4 regions of the Halomonas mongoliensis genome follow, and region 2 is predicted to be linked to each of the others. Evidence: predicted binding sites of a transcription regulator. Region 2 holds the regulator's gene; each other region holds the start of a gene.

Region 1 (3,521 bases), 710 kb from region 2:
GAGGGCAAGCTGTTCGGCTCCATCGGTCCCCGCGACCTGGCTGAGGCCATCGCCTCTGCCGGCTTCGACGTGGCCAAGAGCGAAGTGAAGATGCCGGAAGGCCCGATTCGTGCCACCGGCGAGTACGACATCCACCTGCAGCTGCATGCGGAAGTCGACGCCACCGTGCGCGTGGTGGTCGTGGCCGAATAAGCCGCGTCCGCAGCGCCAGATGAGGGGCGCGGGGAGAGATCCCCGCGCCCCTCGTCGTTTCGCTACCCCCGGCCAGGCCCTGGCCGCAGACGTTGGGCTCGCCCATGCGGCCTGCCGCTCGTCTGGGGTAGAATAGCCTCCCCGCAACGCCCAGGTTGAGTCACGCCATGTCTGAGATCCTCGAGCAGGACAAGGAAACCGCCGCCCTCAAGGTGCCGCCCCACTCGCTCGAGGCGGAGCAGTCGGTGCTGGGCGGGCTGATGCTCGACAACCAGGCCTGGGATAACGTCGCCGACCGCCTGGTGGCCGACGACTTCTACCGCTACGAGCACCGCCTGATCTTCAACGTCATGGCGGAGCTGGCCGAGGCGGCCCGCCCCCTGGACGTGGTGACCCTCTCCGAGGCGCTGGAAGGGCGCGACCAGCTCGATACCGTGGGCGGTCTCGCCTACCTGGCGGAGCTGGCCCGCAATACCCCCTCGGCGAGCAATATCCGCGCCTATGCCGATATCGTTCGCGAGCGGGCCACCCTGCGCAAGCTGATCCGCGCCGCCAGCCAGATCGCCGACGGCGCCTTCAGCCCCCAGGGGCGGCCGGCGGACGAGCTGGTCGATGAGGCGGAACGCCTGGTCTTCCAGATCAGCGAGGAGCGCCCCAAGTCGGGCGGGCCCATCGGCATGAGCGAGTTGCTCGCCAAGGCGGTGGACCGCATCGACGAACTCTTCAACATGAAGGGGGAGATGACCGGTATCTCCACCGGCTTCCGTGACCTGGACGAGATGACCTCGGGCCTGCAGCCCTCTGACCTGGTGATCATCGCGGGCAGACCCTCCATGGGCAAGACCACCTTCGCCATGAACCTGGTGGAGCATGCGGTGATCGCCAGCGACCGGCCGGTGATGGTGTTCTCCATGGAGATGCCCGCCGAGTCGCTGATGTTGCGCATGCTTTCGTCGCTGGGGCGCATCGACCAGACCCGGGTGCGTACCGGGCAGCTGGAGGACGAGGACTGGCCGCGGCTCACCTCGGCGGTCAATCTGCTCAAGGACAAGCAGCTGTTCATCGATGACACCGCGGCGCTCTCGCCCAACGAGATGCGCTCGCGCATCCGCCGGGTGGTGCGAGAGCACGGCAACCTGGCGCTGGTGATGATCGACTACCTGCAGCTGATGCAGATTCCCGGTTTCTCCGAGAATCGCACCGGCGAGATCTCCGAGATCTCCCGCTCGCTCAAGGGCATGGCCAAGGAGTTCGGCTGTCCGGTGGTGGCGCTCTCCCAGCTCAACCGCTCCCTCGAGCAGCGGCCCAACAAGCGCCCGGTGATGTCGGACCTGCGCGAGTCGGGCGCCATCGAGCAGGACGCCGACGTGATCGCCTTCGTCTATCGCGATGAGGTCTACAATCCGGATAACCCCGACAATCAGGGGCTCGCCGAGCTGATCATCGGCAAGCAGCGTAACGGCCCCATCGGCACGGTGCACATGGCCTTCATCGGCAAGTACACCCGCTTCGAGGACCTGGCGCCGGACAGCTACGGCGACACCTTCGGCGAGTGAGTCGGGCGGACGGGTTGAGCCGGGCCGCTGGGCCCGTATAATGCCCAGCCCCTGGAGCCGAGCGGCACCCCGTGCCGCCGGCCGAACAGCATCGAGCGAAAGGAGAGAACATGGCAGGCGGATTCCGGCGCGGTAATCGGCAGCGCACCCCCAAGCTGGAGGCGCGCGGTGAACTCCAGTCCCTGGAGCGCGAGGGCCCCTTCAAGGAGTGGCTGGGCATGCCCGACCTCTACCGCTATCAGCTGGTGGTGGAGGGGGAGAGCTACAGCTACCAGACCGAAGACGCCGAGCTGCCGGTGCAGGTCGGCGACCGCGTGGTGTTCCGCTACAAGGAGACCAAGGCGGGCAAGTGGATCGACCGCAACTCCCTGGGCAAGGCGATCGATCCCTCCAGCTATCAGTAACTTGCGGAACCCTCCCGGGCATCGATGGTCATAGCGTCCACATGCAGCCGTCATCCAGATGTCATCTCATGGCGTCAGGCTGTGCGGAGCAGCAATCACAAGATTCCCAGGAGGGAAGCATGGAATTCAAGGACCTCAAGGCCTTCGCGGCCCAGCATGACAACTACGAGATCCGCGTCATCGGCCATGCCGGCAGCCGCTTCTATCAGGTGGAGCTGGAGGACATCGAGGGCCAGCGCCATATGCTGACCCACCGGGGCAAGCCGGTGCTCTACCGCGCCCTGGACGACGTCTATCTGGAGCTCAAGCGCGCCGGCATCCATCGTGCCTATCTGGTGCAGTACGTGCCCCACGATGAGGTGATCGGCCGCGACGCTCACTACCAGGATCCGCTCACCTCGCGGATGCCGCTGGTGTTCTAGAGCCCCCACGCCGCCCGGAGCAACAGCGCTCCCTTTCCCGCCTACCGCTTCCGCCGCCGTCCCTCAAGCCAGCGCCCCAGGCGCACCCGGCGGCGGGCAAACCAGAGATACCCAGCGTCCAGCGCGGCCGCCACCCCCGGCAGGCTGCTTAGCCACACCAGCCTTCGATACCCCAGCACGGCGTAGAGCGCCCGGCTGGCGTCCATGCCGATGAACCAGCGCCCCTCGGCGTCCTGCAGGTGCAGTCGTCCCATCATCGCCTCGAAGCGCTTCCCCAGGGCCTCGGCATCGAACTCCGGCGCCTGGATATCCACCAGGGCCACGCGTTCCCGACGCGGGTGGCGCGAGAGCCAGGCCACCTCTCGCTGGCAGAGCGGGCAGTGGCCGTCGTGATAGAGGGTGACCGGGGGGGTGGCGGAGAGGGCGGCGCGTCGACTCATGGGGTGTCCTCAGGATGCGTGGGCTCGTGGGGAACCGGCTCGGAGGCGTAGCCGGCCAGGTGGTGGCGGCGCTGCTCGTGTGCGGCGTCGCGCCAGGCGCTCGAGCGGGGCAGCGCGTCCAGGAAGGCCTGGGCCTGTTCCCGCATGGCCGAGCGCTTCGCGTCGCTCATCCTCGTCAGCGAGCCGTAGATCAGCTTCATGCGCGGGTTGGCGGAGAGGGTCTCGGCGTGGCGCTCGAGGAAGCGCCAGTAGAGGCTGTTGAGGGGGCAGGCGCCCTCGCCGGTGACCTTCTTCGGGTCGAAGCGGCAGTGGCGGCAGTGGTCCGACATGCGGTCGATATACTTGCCCGAAGCGCAGTAGGGCTTGGAGCCCATCAGGCCGCCGTCGGCGTGCAGCACCATGCCCAGCACGTTGGGCAGCTCCACCCATTCGCAGGCGTCGGCGTAGACCGCCAGGTACCAGTCACAGAGCGCCTCGGGGGAGACGTCGCAGAGCAGGGCGATGTTG
Region 2 (3,521 bases):
TACCCTGCTGCTGGCCGCCGGCCTCGCCCTTCCGGGCCTGGCCCAGGCCCACGAATATGTCCTTGAGGATCTCGTCCTGGTGCATCCTTTCGCTACCCCGGCGCCGCCCGGGGTGCCCCATGCCGCCGCCTATGTGGATATCCGGGTGGAGGGGGAGACTCCCGCCGTGCTGATCGGTGCCAGGACGCCGGCCAGCGAGTCGGTGGGGCTCTACGAGACGCGGCGCGAAGAGGGCGAGCCGGAGAGGCGTCGCCTCGAGCGCATCGAGGTGCCGGCGGGCATCACCCAGCTCATGCGGCCGGAAGGCGGCTACCATCTAATGCTCGAGGGGCTGGTGGCCCCCCTGGGGCTGGGGGAGCGCTTTCCCATGACGCTGGAGTTCGCCGAGCGCGGCGAGGTCGAGGTGGAGGTCTGGGTGCAGAGCGCCGAACGGGGCAGCCGGGCCGCCGACGGCCACCACCATGACCTCAGGTGAATCGGCCTGCGCGCGGAGGCGGGCTCACTGCTCGACGAGCTGGGGCTCCAGCAGGCGGGAGGCCGGGAAGAGGCAGCGGAAGCGGGCTCCCTGGCCGGGCCGGGAGTCGATCTCCAGGCGGGCATCGTGGCGCAGCAGCACATGCTTGACGATGGCGAGGCCAAGCCCGGTGCCGCCGGTGGCGGCGCTGCGCCCCTTGTCGACCCGGTAGAAGCGCTCGGTCAGCCGCGGCAGGTGCACCGGGTCGATGCCCTCGCCGTTATCCTCCACCTCCAGGCAGGCACCGTCGCCCTGGGGCCGCCAGCGCAGCACGATGTGGCTCCCTTCGGGGGTATAGCGCACCGCGTTGAAGGCCAGGTTGGAGAGGGCGCTGCGGATCTCCTGCTCGCTGCCGACCAGTGCCCGGGCCTCGCTCTGCTCCACCTCCAGAGTGTGTCGCCCGCCGCTGAGCGCCTCGGCGTCCCGCTGTACGCTGGCCAGCAGCGCGCTCATCGCCAGGGGGGCATGGTCTGCGCCGCCGCGCTCGATCTCCAGCTTGGACAGCAGCAGCAGGTCGCTGACCAGGCTCTGCATGCGCACGGTCTGCTCCTGCATCCGATCGACTCCCCGGGCGAAGCGCGGCGGCAGCTGGTCGGCGTAGGTGGCGTAGGTCTCCAGGTAGCCGGCCAGCACGGTGAGGGGGGTGCGCAGCTCGTGGGAGACGTTGGCCACGAAGTCCCGGCGCATCTCCTCCAGGCGGTGCAGGCGGGTGATGTCCCGGGCCATCAGCAGGCGCTCGTCGTCGCCGTAGAGGGTGATCTGGAACTGCAGCACCATCTGCTCGTCGATGGGCGAGGGGAGCGTCAGCGGCTCCCGGTAATCCCGGGCGTGGAAGTAGTCGATGAAGCGGGGATCCCGCACCAGGTTGGTGATGTGGTGACCGCGGTCGTGGGCGGCGCGCAGGCCCAGCATGCGTTCGGCGGCGCTGTTCCACCACTCCATGTCGCCATGGCCGTCGAGCATCACCACGCTGTCGCGCATCGCCTCCGAAGACTCCTGGACCCGCTTGATGATGCCGAGAAGGCGCTCCTGGGTATGGCGCTGGCCCTTCTGGTAGCGGTAGAGCCGGTCGAGGAGGTCGCCCCAGATGCCGGTGGTGGCGGGGGGCTCGGCCTGGGGCGTCAGGGTCAGCCAGCGGTGGAGGCGACGCAGCTGGTGCAGGTGGAAGGCGAGACAGGCGCCGAGCCCCAGGGCCAGGCCGGCCCAGGCATGAGACAGCAGCCATCCCACCGCCAGGCCGCTGCCGGCCAGCAGCAGCAGCCGCCACGCTTCCCGCTTCCAGAGGCCCACGTCAGCCCTTGGCGGAGAACCGGTAGCCGGTGCCGCGCACCGTCTGGACCAGATGCTGGTGGCGCTCGCCCAGCGCCTTGCGCAGGCGGCGGATATGCACGTCCACGGTGCGCTCCTCCACGTAGACGTTGCCCCCCCACACCTGGTCCAGCAGCTGGCTGCGGGTGTAGGCGCGCTCCTGGTGGGTCATGAAGAACTGCAGCAGGCGATACTCGGTGGGCCCCATCTCCACGGCGCGGCCGTTGGCGCTGACCCGGTGGCTGACCGGGTCGAGCAGCAGGCCGTCCACCTCCACCGCTTCCTCGACCCCCTGGGGAGTCGTGCGGCGCAGCACCGCCTTGAGGCGGGCCACCAGCTCCCGGGGGGAGAAGGGCTTGGTGATGTAGTCGTCGGCGCCGGCCTCGAGCCCCTGGATCTTGTTGTCCTCCTCGCCCTTGGCGGTGAGCATGATGATCGGCAGCTCGGCGGTGGTGGGCTCGCGCTTGAGGCGTCGGGCCAGCTCGATGCCGCTGGTGCCGGGCATCATCCAGTCCAGCAGTACCAGGTCGGGCTGGTGGTCGACGATCAGGGCGTGGGCGCTCTGGGCGCTGTCCGCCTCGAGCACATGATAGTCGGCCATCTCCAGCGCTACCGCGATCATCTCGCGGATCGGCGCCTCATCATCGACGATAAGAACGGTCTTGGCGGTCATCCGGTAGCCTCGGCACAGTGACGAATCGGTGACGATCTCACCATGCCAGTATGACACTGGCGTGACAGCCGCGCTCGGACGCGGCGGACGGCCCTCAGGCGCCAAGCTCCGGCCACAGGGTCAGGGCGATGCCGGCGAAGACCAGCAGCCCCGACCAGTGGTTGTTGAGGAAGGCGCGGAAGCAGGGATCCCGCTCGCGGGTGCGGATCAGCCACTGCTGCCAGACGAAGGTGGCGGCCATGGCGGCCAGGCCCAGCCAGAAGAAGCCGCCCAGCCCCAGGCGGAGACCGGCCCAGACCAGCAGCAGCAGGGTCAGCCCCTGGAGCAGGCCGATCATCAGCCGGTCGGCGCGGCCGAACAGCACCGCGGTGGACTTGATGCCGATCTTGAGGTCGTCGTCCCGGTCGACCATGGCGTACTGGGTGTCGTAGGCCACGGTCCAGGCGACGTTGGCGGCAAACAGCAGCCAGGCCTCGAAGGGCACCCGGCCGAGCACCGCGCCGAAGGCCATGGGGATGGCCCAGGAGAAGGCGGCGCCCAGGAAGAGCTGGGGCAGGTGGGTGTAGCGCTTCATGAAGGGGTAGATGAAGGCCAGCACGACGCCGCCGATGGAGAGCAGGATGGTAAAGAGGTTGGTGAACAGCACCAGCACGAAGGCGACCATGACCAGGATCGCGAAGAGCCCCTGGGCCTCGCCCTCGCTGATCCGGCCGGTGGCCAGGGGGCGGTTAAGGGTGCGCTTGACGTGGCCGTCGAAGTGGCGGTCGGCGTAGTCGTTGACCACGCAGCCGGCGGCGCGCATCACGTAGACGCCGGCAACGAAGATCAGCAGCACATCGCGGCCCGGAATGCCTTCGGCGGCGATCCACAGCGCCCAGAGCGTCGGCCACATCAGCAGCCAGGTGCCGATGGGGCGGTCGAGGCGCATCAGCTGCAGGAAGTCGGGCACCCGGGCCAGGCCCTTGGGGCGCATCAGGGAACGGTCCATCTCTACCTCGTGAAGGTTTTCATTATCGGCACGAGGCC
Region 3 (3,521 bases), 340 kb from region 2:
CCAGGCGCTGATCGACGGCCGCGCCCGGGAGATCGCCGAAGCCAAACGCGAGCTTATCGAGCAGGCCCGCGGCCTGCTCGCCCGGGAGGGGCCACCGGCGCGCCGCGCCGAGCAGGTCAAGGCCCTGCAGCGCCAATGGCGCGAGCTGGGCCGGGCACCCAGGGGGGAGGAGCAGGCGCTATGGCGAGAGTTTCGCCACCTGTGCGACCAGGTCTTCGCCTCCCGCGAGGCCGAGCGAGACAGCCGTGCCCGACAGGCTCGGGAGCGCCTCGATGCCATGCAGGCGCTGATCGACCGCCTGGATGCCTGGCAGCCGGCCGGCAGCGGCGACGAAGCGACGCTCGGCGCCGCCATCGCCGAAGCGGCCTCGCTGGAGCCACTCCCCGGCGGCCGCCGCACCGAGGGCATGCGGCGCCGCTGGTCGGGCATCATTCGTGCGCGTCGCGAACGCCTGGAGCGCCTCGCCGTGATCGAGGAGGTCCGGGCCTGGCGCGATACCCAGCCGCTGCTGCTCGCCCACCTGAAGGCCGATGCCGAGCGACTGGGTGGAGGCCCCCCGGGCGAGGTACCGCTGCCGGAAGGCCTCACCCTGGACGACGACATGCGTAGCGCCCACCGGAGGCGCAATGCGGCCCGCCAGGATCCACCGGGCGTTGATGAGGTGGAAGAGCGCCTGGCCCGGGTACGCGTGCACCTCTCGCTGCTGGCGGTGGGCAGCGTCAGCCATCGAGACGAGCCGCTTCGCCTGGCGATCCAGGTAGAGCGCCTCAACGAGAACCTCGGCCGCGAGCTCTCCCGGGCCGAGGAGGTGCATGGCGTACTGCGTGACCTGCTGGCCACGGGGCCGGTGCCCCCCGAACTGTGGAGCCGTGAGGTGGGCGAGCTCGACCGCATGCTGGAGCGCCTGACCCGCCTGCCGCCGCCCTGAGGCCAGAACCCTTAGGCCAGAACAACAGAAGCGCGAGGGGTCACCTCGCGCTTCCGGGATGGCGGCTGCTCCCTGGCCGATCGGTGGCCAGGGAGGCAGAGAGCCGGACGATCAGCCCATGAACTGGCCGCCGTTGATGTCGATGTTGGCACCGGTGATGAAACCGGACTCCTCGTGGGCCAGGTAGGCCACCAGGCGACCGATCTCCTCCGGCTTGCCGTAGCGCTTGACCGGGATGGTCTCGCGGATGGACTCGCGCACCTTCTCGGGGATCTTCATGATCATATCGGTGGCAATGTAGCCCGGTGACACGGTGTTCACGGTGATGCCCTTGGTGGCGGTCTCCTGGGCCAGCGCCATGGTCAGGCCGTGCATGCCCGCCTTGGCGGCCGAGTAGTTCACCTGGCCGAACTGGCCCTTGCGGCCGTTGATGGAGGAGATGTTGATGATCCGGCCGTACTGCTTCTCCAGCATGGAATCGAGCACGCTGCGGCAGGTGTTGAAGACGCTGTTGAGGTTGGTGTCGATGACCTCGTGCCACTGCTCGGGCGTCATCTTCTTCATGGTGCCGTCGCGGGTGATGCCCGCACAGTTGACCAGCACCCCGATTGGGCCGTGCTTGGCCTCGATCTCCTTGACACCGCTGACGCAGGCCTCGTAGTCCACCAGGTCGACGCCGGCGATATCGATGTTGCTGTAGCCATCCGCCTTCTGGGCTTCGAGCCAGCTCTTGGCCTTCTCGGGGTTATGGTAGCCGGCGACCACCTGATAGCCCTCATCGGCCAGTGAGCGGCAGATTGCACTGCCGATCCCGCCGGTTCCCCCGGTCACCCAAGCAACGATTGCGTTGTTGGCCATTGTAACCTCCCTGATTGTCATGACGCTGTGCCCGACCGGCTGGGCCGGGTCACCAATTGTACTGTGGAACGTTGCCAGTTTGATGACAACCCAACCCAGTATGGACCAGGAACCGCTGCCGGGACGAGCGCTTGAACACGCCTCTTGACTAAAGGGGTAAGTCCTGTATCATATGCTTCACATTGATGCGGGGTGGAGCAGTCTGGTAGCTCGTCGGGCTCATAACCCGAAGGTCATCGGTTCAAATCCGGTCCCCGCTACCAAATATCGCAAGAAGCCGGTTCCTCAGGGAGCCGGCTTTTTCGTTGGCGTTTTTCCTCGTCGACTCCCTCCCGATTTCCACACGCCCCCTTGAATCCCGCCCTCGTCACCCGCATCTCGTGGACAAATCCACTCGATCCCGGGAACCCCGAACATGCCCATCGTCGATCCGCGCACCGGCGAACCTCTCGCCGCCGACACCCCCACCAGCGAAGCCGCCCAGGCCGCCGACGCCTCGATGCCCGAGGTGATCTTCGACGTCGACGCCGGCAATATCCAGCAGGTGCTGGAGCTCTCCATGCAGGTGCCGGTGCTGCTCGACTGCTGGGCGCCCTGGTGCGAGCCCTGCAAGAACCTGATGCCGGTGCTGGAGAAGCTGGCCCGTGAATATCGCGGGACCTTCCTGCTGGCCAAGCTCAACATCGACGAGAATCAGGAGATCGCCGCCCAGCTCGGCGTGCGCTCGGTCCCGGACGTCAAGCTGATCAGCCAGGGCGGGCTGGTCGACCACTTCCAGGGCGCCCTGCCCGAGAAGCAGATCCGCGAATGGCTGGGCCGCTACTTCCCGGCTCCCGAAGATGCCCCGGCCAGCCCCGAGGAGCAGGCCGCCGAGGCGCTGGCCGCCGGCGATGCCGCCACGGCCCGGGCCCTCTACGAAGAGCTCGCGCAGCAGAACCCCCAGCACTACCCCTACCAGGTGGAGCTGGCCCGGGCCCTGGTGGCCGAGGGTCGCGCCGCCGACGCCCGCGCCCTGCTCGACAATCTACCCCCGGAGGAGCGCGACGCCGCGCCGGCCCGCGGGGTGCGCGCCAGCATCGAGTTCGGCGAGGAGGCCCCCGACGCCGAGGCGCTGGCCGCCCTGGGCGATCGCGACGACAGCGAGGCTCAGTACCTGCGCGCCCTGCGCAGCGTCGCCGACGGCGACTACGAGACGGGCCTCGAGGCCCTGCTGGCGCTGATGAAGGCCGACCGCGCCTGGGGCGACGATGCCGCCCGCAAGACCCTGCTGCGGGTCTTCGACGCCCTGGGCGCCGACCACCCGCTGACGGTCACCTACCGCCGCAGGCTGTTCGCCCTGCTCTACTGAGCTACCCGCCCAGCACGCCATCCAGCCTCGCCAGGGCGGCCTCCAGCTGGGTCGCCGTGGTGCCGAAGTTGAGCCGGGCGAACCCAGGCCAGCCGAAGTCGGCACCGTCGGAGAGCGCCACCCCGGCGCGCTCCAACAGCGCCCGCTGGGGCGAGGCCGCACCGGCCAGCGCCGGCGCCCGCCGCAGGTCCAGCCAGGCCAGGTAGGTGGACTCGGGCGCGCTCATCGTGACGCCCGGCCAGCGGGCCACCCGCTCCGCCAGGGCCCGGCGATGGTTGCGCAGCACCTCGAGCAGCGCCTGGCGCCAGGGGTCTCCCTGGCCGTAGGCCGCCTCGGCCGCCACCAGCCCCAGCACGTTGCCGTCCGGCACCAGCCCCTTGATCGCGG
Region 4 (3,521 bases), 550 kb from region 2:
GATGGCGAATACCGCGGTCACCGAGAGCGAGTCGAGGTAGGTGTCGTCGGCGAAGAGCCGTGCGAAGTTGGCCAGGCCCACAAAGGTGCTGTTGAGGCCAAAGGCGTCCTCGCGCAGCAGCGACATGTATAGCGCCTGCAGCGAGGGCCAGATGAAGAAGATCAGGGTCACGATCACCTGGGGGGCCAGCAGGGCATAGGGCAGCCAGCGCCCGGGAAAGGTCATGTGTTTGGTCTGCATCGGAAGGCTCGAAGCGACGATAAACAGGCGCCCCCTCCGCGGGAGGGAGCGCAAAGGCAGGGCTCAGCGGTTGGCGGCCTCGAAGTCGCGCAGCAGGGCGTTGCCGCGGCGGGCGGCGTCGGCGCTGGCCTGCTCGCCGTTCTTCTGGCCGCTCATCACCGCCTCCATCTCCTCGGAGATGATGTCGCGGATCTGCACGAAGTTGCCGAAGCGTAGCCCCTTGGAGTTTTCCGTGGGCGGGTTGAGGTTCATCTGGCGAATGGAGATGTCGGCGCCCGGGTTCTCGGCGTAGAAGCCCTGCGTCTCGCTCAGCTCCCAGGCGGCCTGGGTGATCGGCAGGTAGCCGGTGCGCTGGTGCCAGTCGGCCTGCACCTCGGGCCGGGAGAGGTACTCGAAGAAGGCGGCCACGGCCTCGTACTCCTCGTCGCTGTGGCCCTGCAGCGCCCAGAGGGTGGCGCCGCCGATGATGGAGTTCTGGGGTGCGCCCTCCACCTCCGCGTAGTAGGGCTGCATGGCGAAGCCCACTTCAAAATCGGCGTTGGCCAGCACCCCGGCCCGTGAGGCGGAGGAGCCGAAGAACATGGCGCACTCTCCCGAGTAGAACATCGGCGCGGCATCATCCCCCGGCCCCGGGCCGCCCCAGCGGAAGACCCCTTCGTCCTGCCACGCCTTGAGGTTGTCCCAGTGACTCGCCACCAGGTCATTGTCGAAGACGAACTCCGTATCCAGGCCGCCGAAACCGTTCTCCCGGGTGCCCAGGGGCGAGTTGTGCATGGCGGAGAAGTTCTCCAGCATCACCCAGCTCGGCCAGGAGGTGGTGAAGCCGCAGCGGGCCGCGCCGCTCTCGCGCAGCTGGCGGGAGGCCGCGACGATCTCCTCCCAGGTCTCGGGCGTGCCGCTCAGGCCCGCGGTCTCGAAGGCGTCACGGTTGAGATAGAGGATCGGCGTGGAGGAGTTGAAGGGGAAGGAGAGCATGTTGCCGCGAGTATCGGTGTAGTAGCCCAGCACCGCCGGCAGGAAGGCCTCGCGCTCGAAGGCGCGGCCGTGGTCTTCCATCAGCTCGTGGATGGGGTAGATGGCCCCCTCGGCGGCCATCATGGTGCCGGTGCCCACCTCGAAGACCTGCAGGATATGCGGCTGCTGGCGGGCACGGAAGGCGGCGATGGCGCCGGTCATGGTCTCGGTGTAGTTGCCGCGGTAGCTGGGGGTCACCCGGTAGTCGTCCTGGGAGGCGTTGAACTCCTCGGTGATGCCTTCAAGGATCTCGCCGAGCTCACCTCCCATGGCGTGCCACCACTGGACCTCCACGGCGGCGTGAGCGGACAGCGACAGGGTAGCGGCGGCGATGCCGGCGGCCAGGCCTTTCAGTGTGGGTACGAACATGGGGCTCTCCTTGCGGTGTGATTCACGGCGATGACGTGGGCGGCGGTAAGCCGTTCTGCTCCGTCGCCCGACGTTATCCGCACAAGGTGACGACGGCATGGCGGGGTGGTGTCAGTCGGTTGGCGACGGCGTGACGGCGAGATGGCAGTGCCGTGACAGGTCGCGCCGGTCATGCCTTTGTCACCCGGATGGCCCAGGCTATGGGCCTTCTCGAGCTACCGGGCCACTGGAGGCCGTCATGCGCCTTGCTCTCTTTGACCTCGACGATACGCTGCTGGACGGCGACTGCAGCGCGCTATGGAACGACTGGATGGTGGAGTGCGGCTGGGTCGACTCTCCCGGGGACTATCTCGCCCGTACCCAGGCCATGAACGCGGCCTATCACGCCGGGCGGCTCAAGCTGGAGCAGTATCTGGCCGTGACGCTGTCGCCGCTGGCGGGGCGCCACGAGGCGGAGGTCGCCGCCGAGGTCGAGACCTTCGTTACCGAACGAATCGCGCCGCGCTTCTTTCCCCAGGGGCGTGCGCTGATCACGCGCCACCGGGAGCAGGGCGATCTGCCGCTGCTGATCTCCGCTTCCTCGCGACATCTGGTGGGGCCGGTGGCCAGGCGGCTGGGCATCGAGGAGGTGATCGCCGTGGAGCCGGAGCTTGCCGCCGGCTACTTCACCGGCGCCACCACCGGGGTGCTCTCCTACCGCGGCGGCAAGGTCACGCGCCTGGAAAGCTGGCTGGCTGAGCGCAATGCCACCGCCAGCCACCTCTGCTTCTACTCCGACTCCCAGAACGATCTGCCGCTGCTCAACCGGGTGAATCGCCCCGTGGCGGTCAACCCCGACCCGGTGCTGGCCGAAGTGGCCCGGGTCGAGGGGTGGGAGAGGCTGGAGTGGCGCCAGAATCCTCAACCGGGCGCTTCATCTAGCCCGCGATCGGCAGTCGCTTGCGGCTGAACACCGTCAGTGCCACCAGCAGCGCCGTGGTGGTGAAGATCGCCACGGCGCTCATGGCCATGCCGACGCCGGGGGAGCCCTGCTCGAACTGGCCGAAGACGAAGGTCGAGACCGTGCGCATGCCGGCGGGCGCCACCATCAGCGAGGCGACGAGCTCCCGGGAGGCGATGGCGAAGACCAGCAGCATGGAGACGATCAGGCTGGGCGCCAGGGCCGGGAGCAGGATGCGCCGGAAGGCGGTGAAGAAGCCGGCCCCGCACACCCGGGCCGCGGCTTCCAGGCTCTCGCCCATCTGGCGGAAGGCCGCCGAGGCGTAGCGCACCGGATAGGGCAGCAGCAGGCAGGCGTAGGCGAGCAGCAGCATGGCGCCGGTGTTGTAGACCTGGATCGGCCACCAGCTCTGGTTCCAGGCCAGGATCAGCCCCACCGCCACCACGATGCCGGGCATGGTATTGGGCAGCAGCGAGAGCAGGTCGAGCAGCCCCTTGCCGCGCAGCTGGGCGCGCACCACCAGGTAGCCTACCAGGGCCCCCAGCACCCCGGTGAGCAGCGCCGCACCGATGGCGAGACCCAGGCTGGTGGAGAGCGCCTGCAGGGCGCCGCCGCGGTTGGCGAACAGCGCCTCGAAGTGGCGCAGCGAGAGGTTTTCCGGGGCCAGGCCGCCGGAGAGAGTGCCGGTGAAGGCGGTGGCCAGTACGGCCATGATCGGCACGCCAACCGACACCACCCCCACCAGAGCGAAGAGCGCCATCACCGGCCATCGCCAGAGGCCGAGCTCGATGGGCTCCACCGCCGCCGGCTTACCGGTCTGGCTGACGAAGGAGCGCCGCGTCACCAGCCAGTGCTGCAGATAGAAGGCGGCCATGGCCAGCATCACCAGCAGCAGCGAGAGCACCGCCGCCCCCGGGATGTCGATGGGCCAGTCGGCGAAGCGCTCGTGGATGCCGGT

The links. Region 2 encodes PhoB, which activates phosphate uptake and scavenging genes when phosphate is short. Its sites were predicted from a motif close to TGTCATANNNNTGTCANA; they were not measured.
Region 1: a site for PhoB is predicted at 2,201-2,218, ahead of ACRYRV_RS04955 (DUF6482 family protein). Genes of this name have one in related genera too.
Region 3: a site for PhoB is predicted at 1,857-1,874, ahead of phbB (acetoacetyl-CoA reductase). Genes of this name have one in related genera too.
Region 4: a site for PhoB is predicted at 1,791-1,808, ahead of ugpB (sn-glycerol-3-phosphate ABC transporter substrate-binding protein UgpB). Genes of this name have one in related genera too.

Annotation. Positions count from the first base shown of each region.
Region 1 covers NZ_CP199288.1:1,075,023-1,078,543, reverse strand. The annotation lists gene rplI (50S ribosomal protein L9) at 1-192, shown strand, start outside; gene dnaB (replicative DNA helicase) at 360-1,748, shown strand; gene ACRYRV_RS04960 (hypothetical protein) at 1,859-2,152, shown strand; gene ACRYRV_RS04955 (DUF6482 family protein) at 2,272-2,574, shown strand; gene ACRYRV_RS04950 (thiol-disulfide oxidoreductase DCC family protein) at 2,616-3,014, opposite strand; gene ACRYRV_RS04945 (cryptochrome/photolyase family protein) at 3,011-3,521, opposite strand, start outside.
Region 2 covers NZ_CP199288.1:1,788,656-1,792,176, forward strand. The annotation lists gene ACRYRV_RS08405 (copper chaperone PCu(A)C) at 1-475, shown strand, start outside; gene phoR (phosphate regulon sensor histidine kinase PhoR) at 500-1,804, opposite strand; gene phoB (phosphate regulon transcriptional regulator PhoB) at 1,806-2,495, opposite strand; gene ubiA (4-hydroxybenzoate octaprenyltransferase) at 2,590-3,483, opposite strand.
Region 3 covers NZ_CP199288.1:1,444,146-1,447,666, forward strand. The annotation lists gene ACRYRV_RS06685 (DUF349 domain-containing protein) at 1-928, shown strand, start outside; gene phbB (acetoacetyl-CoA reductase) at 1,040-1,786, opposite strand; tRNA gene ACRYRV_RS06695 (tRNA-Met) at 1,973-2,049, shown strand; gene ACRYRV_RS06700 (tetratricopeptide repeat protein) at 2,202-3,134, shown strand; gene ACRYRV_RS06705 (MalY/PatB family protein) at 3,136-3,521, opposite strand, start outside.
Region 4 covers NZ_CP199288.1:1,238,303-1,241,823, reverse strand. The annotation lists gene ugpA (sn-glycerol-3-phosphate ABC transporter permease UgpA) at 1-240, opposite strand, end outside; gene ugpB (sn-glycerol-3-phosphate ABC transporter substrate-binding protein UgpB) at 304-1,623, opposite strand; gene ACRYRV_RS05755 (HAD family hydrolase) at 1,862-2,572, shown strand; gene ACRYRV_RS05750 (ABC transporter permease) at 2,541-3,521, opposite strand, start outside.